DNA from 2 places in the Pantoea sp. Lij88 genome. Region 2 is predicted to be linked to the other one. Evidence: predicted binding sites of a transcription regulator. Region 2 holds the regulator's gene; the other holds the start of a gene.
The links. The regulator PurR, encoded in region 2, represses purine synthesis genes. The targets are predictions, from matches to a motif close to CANGCAAACGTTTGCNTG.
Positions count from the first base shown of each region.

Region 1: a site for PurR is predicted at 1,919-1,936, ahead of guaD (guanine deaminase). Genes of this name have one in related genera too.

Region 1 is NZ_CP118269.1:2,028,038-2,032,110, forward strand. Features, by position in the region: gene PU624_RS13210 (DUF1161 domain-containing protein) at 1-108, opposite strand, end outside; gene PU624_RS13215 (DUF1283 family protein) at 154-477, opposite strand; gene PU624_RS13220 (YnfA family protein) at 611-937, shown strand; gene ydfG (bifunctional NADP-dependent 3-hydroxy acid dehydrogenase/3-hydroxypropionate dehydrogenase YdfG) at 969-1,715, opposite strand; gene guaD (guanine deaminase) at 2,116-3,444, shown strand; gene xdhA (xanthine dehydrogenase small subunit) at 3,441-4,073, shown strand, end outside.
Region 2 is NZ_CP118269.1:2,243,969-2,248,041, forward strand. Features, by position in the region: gene PU624_RS14265 (C40 family peptidase) at 1-338, shown strand, start outside; gene cydH (cytochrome bd-I oxidase subunit CydH) at 384-473, opposite strand; gene purR (HTH-type transcriptional repressor PurR) at 755-1,780, shown strand; gene punR (DNA-binding transcriptional activator PunR) at 1,777-2,682, opposite strand; gene punC (purine nucleoside transporter PunC) at 2,790-3,992, shown strand.

The DNA of each region.
Region 1 (4,073 bases), 220 kb from region 2:
CTGAATAATTTTCTGGCTGATATCGGCTTTCACCGACTCGCAGGATGCCTGTGCCATCAGCGGCAGAGCTAAAAACGCCGCGCTTAACAAAACCCTCTGTAGCTTCATCACGTCTTCCTTATGTTAGTCGTCCGTCATTACTATAGCTCAAATTTACGGCGCTACCGGGCGACCTGAACGGCGATCCAGGCAACGCAGGGTGTTAGGTTCCCAGTAGGCGTTGAGATTGAGGCTCTGCTCGCATTTATCGCGGGTATCAAAGGCGCGATCGGTCTTATCAAACTCTTTTTCGACGCGGGTGTTCACTTTGTTACGCAGCATGCGCGTGTCATTCCATTGCTCTTTATCCTGGCGCGCCGCTTCATTGCCCAGCGCGGTGCTGCCATCTTCAATGATCAGACGGTTGGTGGTCGCGCCAGCGTTTAAAGCCATACCAGACAACAGAACCATCAGCACAGCAGGGATCATTTTTTTCATCACACTATCCTTTAGTTAACGCAAACATCGCCATCTGCGACGGCTGTTGCAGCGGGTATGCTTAGTATATCATCGCCGTTTCTTTGCCAACCAGTGGTGAGACGTTTGTTTACGTTCAGGAGAGGTAAGGGTGCTGATTAAGACCGCCTTGCTGTTTTTTGTTACCGCGCTGGCGGAGATAACCGGCTGTTTTCTGCCGTGGCTGTGGCTCAAAAAAGGCGGCTCAGCCTGGCTGTTACTGCCTGCTGCGGCGAGCCTGGCGCTGTTTGTCTGGCTGCTGACCCTGCATCCTGCCGCCAGCGGGCGGGTATATGCCGCCTACGGTGGCGTCTATGTGCTCACGGCACTGCTCTGGTTACGGGTGGTGGATGGCGTGAAGTTGAGCGCGTGGGACTGGAGCGGGGCACTGATTGCGTTCAGCGGCATGCTGATTATTGTGATGGGCTGGGGACGCGGATAGCGCCAGCCGGACGGGCTGGCGCGGCAGAAATTTACGGCTTATGAACCTTCAGGCCCGCCAGCGTCTGGCTGACCGGCATCATCTCAAGGCTGTTGATATTCACATGCTTAGGCAGCGTGGCGACCCACCAGACCGCTTCTGTCACATCTTCCGGCGTCAGTGCTTTAGCGCCTTCATAGACCTGACCGGCTTTGTCATCATCGCCTTTAAAGCGCACGTTGGAAAACTCCGTACCGCCCACCAGACCCGGTTCAATGTCGGTCACGCGTAGCGCGGTGCCGTGCAGATCGGTGCGCAGGTTCAGGCTGAACTGACGGACAAAGGCTTTGGTCGCACCATAAACGTTGCCACCGGCATATGGCCAGCTACCGGCAATCGATCCGATGTTGATGATATGGCCCACATCACGCTCCACCATGTGTGGCAGCAGGGCGCGGGTCATGTAAACCAGGCCTTTGGTGTTGGTGTCGATCATGTTTTCCCAGTCTTCAACGTTGGCTTTGTGCGCAGGCTCAATGCCCAGCGCCAGACCGGCGTTGTTGACCAGTACATCGATATTGCGCCATTCAGCCGGTAACTGGTCCACCGCCTCTTCGATAGCGGCACGGTTACGCACATCCAGCTGTACGGTATACAGGTTCTCGCCCAGTTCATCCTTCAGCGCTTTTAAACGTTCGGCGCGGCGTCCGGTGGCAATCACTTTGTGACCGTTCTCAATAAAGCGGCGGGTGATGCTTTCACCAAAACCGGCGGTCGCGCCGGTGACAAAAATAATCATCTCACTGTTCCTTATGCCATTTTCAGAGTCGATGGCTTCACCATAGCATTTCATTTCCGCTTCTGCGCGTGGAAAAGCCGCCCTGCCTGTAAACGGATTTTACCGGGCGAAGCGTTGCGCCTTTTCGGGGCAGCCTGCACCGGAAAAGGGCAGATTTACGGACATCAGGCCATACTCAACCTGATCACTGTGCCCCATTTTGATTCGCAACCGTTTGCATTGGCTCCGCAAACGGTTGCTAAGGCAGGAGAGGCCATTTTTGTTGCGCAACGCCTCTGTTCGTGGTTATTTCATTGAAATATAAGGCCTTTATTCTATTCCAGTTCTGGCACGCAGGTTGCAAGGTATTAAAGAGAGAATTACCTGCATCATTAAATCAGCATTCAGAAAGGACATACCCATGCTATCAGCAACCGACACGGCGATACGCGCCACCTTCTTTGACTTTAAAGGCGTGGTGGATCATCCCGACGACCTGGCCGGGCAGGCACGCTATCTGGAGGATGGAGTACTGCTGCTGCGTGACGGACACGTGGTGGGGCTGGATAGCTGGGAGAACAGCGAGGCGATGCTGGCGGGGCATCCGGTTACTGACCTGCGTGGCAAGCTGATCGTGCCGGGTTTTGTCGATACCCATATTCACTATCCGCAGACAGAGATGATTGGCGCTTTCGGCGAACAGCTGCTGGAGTGGCTGAATCACTATACCTTCCCGGTCGAAGCGCAGTATCACTGCCCGGATCATGCTGCAAAGATGTCCGCCTTCTTTCTGCATCAGCTGCTTTCTAACGGCACCACGAGCGCGCTGGTGTTTGGCACCGTCCATCCGCAATCGGTGGAGGCGCTGTTCAGCGCAGCCGAAGCCCTGAACATGCGTCTGATCGCCGGTAAAGTGATGATGGATCGCAATGCGCCTGATAACCTCACCGAAACCCCGGAACAGAGCTACCAGCAGACGCGGGCGCTGATTGAGCGCTGGCACCAGCGTGGACGGCTGAGCTACGCCCTGACGCCGCGCTTTGCGCCGACTTCATCCCCGCAGCTGCTGGCAAAAGTGCAGCAGCTGCGTCAGGAGTTCCCGGATACCTGGCTGCACACCCATCTCAGCGAAAACCCGCAGGAGGTCGCCTGGGTGAAAGAGCTGTTCCCGGAGCGCGAGGGCTATCTGGATGTTTATCATCATCACCAGCTGACCGGTCGCCGCAGCGTCTTTGCGCACTGTCTGCATCTGGAGGAGGAAGAGTGGCAGTGTCTGCACGACACCGACTCCTCGATTGCCTTCTGTCCTACCTCAAATCTGTTCCTCGGCAGCGGCCTGTTTAACATCAAACGCAGCTGGCAGCAGGGCGTGAAAGTGGGGATCGGCACCGATGTTGGTGCGGGCACCACCTTTAATATGCTGCAGACCCTCGGTGAAGCTTACAAAGTCGGCCAGCTGCAGCACTACCGGCTCAGCGCCGCCGAAGCCTTTTATCACGCCACGCTGGGCGGCGCGCGCGCGCTGGATCTCGACCACGCGATCGGGAATTTCAACATCGGCAAAGAGGCGGACTTTGTGGTGCTCGACCCGGCGGTCTCTGCGCTGCAGCAGCTGCGCATCGGCAACAGCAAAGATATCTGGGAAAAACTGTTTGTATTAATGACGCTGGGCGACGACCGCAACATTGCCCAGACCTGGGTCGGTGGTCGTCCGGTCTGGCAGCGCGATGCACAGGAGCAAGCCGCATGATCCAGTTTCTGTTAAACAACCAGCTGGTCAGCGAAGATGCGCTCGACCCCAATCTCACGGTGCTCAACTACCTGCGCACCCGGCAGCATCGTCCTGGCACCAAAGAGGGCTGCGCGTCAGGCGACTGCGGCGCGTGCAGCGTCACTCTCGGTAAAGCCGTCGGGGGAGAAATGCAGTATGAAACGGTCAACAGCTGCCTGACGCTGGTCTCTGCGTTGCAGGGCAAACAGCTGATTACGGTTGAGGATCTGCGTCACGGTCGCGCACTGCATCCGGCGCAGCAGGCGATGGTCGACTGCCACGGCTCGCAGTGCGGATTCTGCACGCCAGGTTTTGTGATGTCGCTGTTCAGTCTGCAAAAAAATGCAGCGGGCTGGGATCGTCATCAGGCGGAGACCGCGCTGGCGGGTAACCTCTGCCGCTGCACCGGCTACCGGCCCATCATGGCAGCTGCGGAGCAGCTCTGCTCGCAGCCGGTCACTGACCAGTTTGATCACGGCGCTGCCACCACGGTGCAGCGGCTGGAGGCGCTGGCAACCCCGGAGATGCAGGAGATAGGCGGTGAAGGCCGCCGCTGCTTCCTGCCTAAAACCCCGGCTCAGCTGGCCGAAATTTATCTGGCCCATCCC
Region 2 (4,073 bases):
GCACCTCACCTCACACCGGTTTTGATTGCAGTGGTCTGGTCTGGTACGCCTATAAAGATCTGGTGAAGTTTAAGATCCCACGTACCGCTAACGAGATGTATCACCTGCGTGACGCGGCACCCATCAAGCGTGAGTCACTGGAGAAAGGCGATCTGGTCTTCTTCCGTATTAATGGTCGCGGTACTGCGGACCACGTCGGCGTATACCTTGGCGATGGCAAGTTTATTCAGTCGCCACGTACCGGAAAAGATATTCAGATCAGCGCATTAGGGGAAGATTACTGGCAGCGCCACTACATTGGTGCCCGTCGGGTGATGACGCCGAAAACCATACGCTGAGCAGCAGAACAGTCAGAAAAAGCCGGGATAATCCCGGCTTTTTTGTTAGTGCAGAATGGCGGTAAAACTAAAGGCCACAATCATCAGCAGACAGCCCGCAGTGGTCATTAACGCCAGTTTAAGATCGGTACTCATTACATGCTCCTTAGTCACACAATTTGTAGGGTTATGGCATTTTCCCACACGACCCGGTAAAAATCTCGTTTTATCCGTCCAGCCTTGTTAGAATCCCGCCTTTGTTGCGCAACGCGCGCAACTCTGATTCCGTTTGCGCATCTTTTAAGGCGTTTATTCTCCGCCAGCGGCCTGTTTACCGACCAGAAAAGCTGCATTTTTGCGGAAAAATCCCTGAGCAGACGCAAACGTTTAACACTACGCTTATCAAAGATTTAGATAAGCACTGGAGTCCGATTTTCATGGCAACAATCAAAGATGTGGCGAAACGCGCCGGCGTCTCAACGACCACCGTTTCGCACGTCATCAATAAAACCCGCTTTGTCGCTGAAGAGACGCGCAACGCGGTCTGGCAGGCGATCAAGGAACTGCACTACTCGCCGAGCGCCGTGGCGCGCAGCCTGAAAGTGAACCACACCAAAACGCTGGGCCTGCTTGCCACCTCCAGCGAAGCACCCTATTTCGCTGAAATTATTGAAGCGGTTGAAAATCACTGTTTTGACAAAGGCTATACGCTGATTCTGGGTAATGCGCACAACGATCTGCAAAAGCAGCGTGCCTACCTCAGCATGATGGCGCAGAAGCGCGTCGATGGTCTGCTGGTGATGTGCTCTGAATATCCGGACGACCTGTTGCAGATGCTGGAAGAGAACCGCAATATCCCGATGGTGGTGATGGACTGGGGCGAGTCGCGCGCCGACTTCACCGACACGGTGCTGGATAATGCCTTCCAGGGCGGCTATCTGGCGGGACGCTATCTGATTGAACGTGGACACCGTGATATTGGTGCTATCCCCGGCCAGATGGAGCGCAATACCGGTGGCGGACGCCATGCCGGTTTCCTGAAAGCGCTGGAAGAAGCGGGTATCCAGCCGCGTGCCGAGTGGATTGTGCAGGGTGACTTTGAGCCGGAATCGGGCTATCAGGCGATGCAGCAGATCCTGTCGCAGAAACAGCGCCCGACGGCGGTGTTCTGCGGCGGTGACATCATGGCGATGGGCGCGATTTGCGCCGCTGACGAGATGGGGTTACGCGTCCCGCAGGATATTTCGGTGATCGGTTATGACAATGTGCGCAACGCCCGCTATTTCGCACCCGCCCTGACGACCGTACATCAGCCTAAAGCTCAGCTGGGGGAAAAAGCGCTGGATATGCTGCTGGACCGCATCACCAGTAAGCGTGAAATTTCACAAACGATCGAAGTCCATCCCACGCTGATTGAACGTCGTTCTGTGGCTGATGGTCCGTTCCGCGACTATCGCCGTTAATCCTCGCTTAACCACTCCTGATTAAGCGTTTGCGCATCACCCAGATAGCTGAGTAACCAGCCTGTCGCCGGTGATGCGCGATCCTCGGCCCAGCTGACGCAGCAGGGGCTATCCGGGAACGCCACCGGCAGTGTCAGTTCAACCAGATCGCCGCTGTCGAGCAGCGGTCTGGCAAGATGACCCGGTACCATCGCCACACACAATCCCGCCTGCACGCACTCCAGACCGGTCTGCCATTCCGGCACCACCAGCCTGCGCTGGTTATCCAGCGTCCACGTCATACGGCGCGGCAGCGCTCGCGAGGTATCTTCCAGCACCAGTGATGGCCAGCTTCGCAGCGTGTCATCATCGATCTGGCTCGCCTGCGTCAGTGGATGATCGGGCGCGACCACGCAGCGCCAGTTGAGGGTGCCCATATCCCGAAACGCAAAACGCCCGCCCACCGGAATCGCCTGGGTGGCCCCAATCGCCACTTCCACCCGGCCATCGGCCAGCGCATCCCAGACGCCATTAAATACCTCATAGCTGATGATCAGTTCCATATCGGGGAAGTGACGATAGAAATCTTTGACCAGTTGCCGGGTGCGCTGAGGTTTGGCGATACGGTCAACGGCAATACTGAGCTGCCCGCGCCAGCCGTTGGCCAGTTGCTGACACTGACGCCGGGTGGCAAGCATTTTTTTGATGACGCTTCGGCCTTCCCGGACAAAATGCTCACCCGCCGGCGTCAGCACCACTTCACGATGTTGACGCTCAAACAGCGGCACCGCCAGCCAGTTTTCCAGCTGGCGCACGGTGTAGCTGATGGCAGAAGGCACCCGATGTAGCTCCTGCGCGGCAGCGCTGAAGCTGCCCCCACGCGCAACCGCGTCAACCACCTCTAATGCATATTCAGACCACATAATCTGCCTTCAAAAATTTTAACAGCAATCGGCAAATATTACCGTTTCACAGCAGCAAACGCACCTTTTACACTCTGCCGCGTTTATCCTGCAAAAATGAGAATGAGATGTTGTCGAACAAAGGATTCATGCCCTACCTTGCCCTGCTGAGCATGCTCGGCTTTTTAGCCACGGATATGTACCTGCCCGCCTTTGGTGCGATGCAGCAAACCTTTAATACCTCACCCGGTCTGATCAGCGCCAGTATGAGTCTCTTTCTGGGAGGCTTCGCCGTGGGTCAGCTTTTCTGGGGACCGCTTTCCGATCGCATTGGCCGCAAGCCAGTACTGCTGGCCGGACTGGCTATGTTTGGTATCGGCTGCGCGGGCATGCTGTGGGTGAATGATATTTATCTGATGCTGGCGCTACGGTTTGTTCAGGCGATTGGTGTCTGTGCTGCGGCCGTGAGCTGGCAGGCGCTGGTAGTGGATCGCTACCCTGCCGCACGCGCCAACAAAGTCTTCGCCACCATTATGCCGCTGGTTGCGCTCTCTCCGGCGCTGGCGCCGTTGCTGGGTGCCTGGCTGATTGGCCACTTCCACTGGCGTTCGATTTTCCTGGTACTGACCCTGATTGCGGTAGCGCTGATTCTGACCACGCTGCGTCTGCCCACCGTTCGCAAAGCCGCCGGCGACAAAAAGGCGCAGCCGGGCTTCTTTACGCTGCTGAAATCTCGGGTCTACAGCGGCAACGTGCTGATCTACTCCGCCTGTTCCGCCAGTTTCTTTGCCTGGCTGACCGGCTCGCCATTTATTCTGGCGGACCTGGGGCTCTCACCCGCCGATATCGGCCTGAGCTATGTCCCACAGACTCTTGCCTTTTTAATCGGCGGATTCGGCTGTCGCGCCCTGCTTAACCGCTTCAACGGTGCTCAGTTGCTTCCCTGGCTGCTGGGCGTCTACAGCCTGAGCATTCTGGCGCTGTTTGCTGTTGCGCTTGCAGGCAGCAGCACGCTGGTGAGCCTGATGGTTCCGTTCTGCGGTATGGCACTGGCTAACGGCGCGATCTACCCGATTGTGGTTTCCAGTGCACTGATGCCCTTCCCGGATGCCACCGGTAAAGCGGCCGCGTTGCAGAACACTCTGCAGTTAGGACTCTGCTTCGCCGCCAGCCTGGCAGTATCGGCCGGTTTAACCCAGGCTCTGTTTACCACCACGCTGATGATGACGGTGACTATTGTGCTCGCACTGCTCGGTTACGTTATGCAGCATGCCGCAAGCGCACAAACTGTTGTTGCCTCTGCACAACCTGCCTGCCAGGATAATCACTGACACACAGACTTTTTAGTTAGCGCCCTAACAATAAGTCATTGAATATTGACCCGCGTGAGAATATACTCATCCGGGTCAACA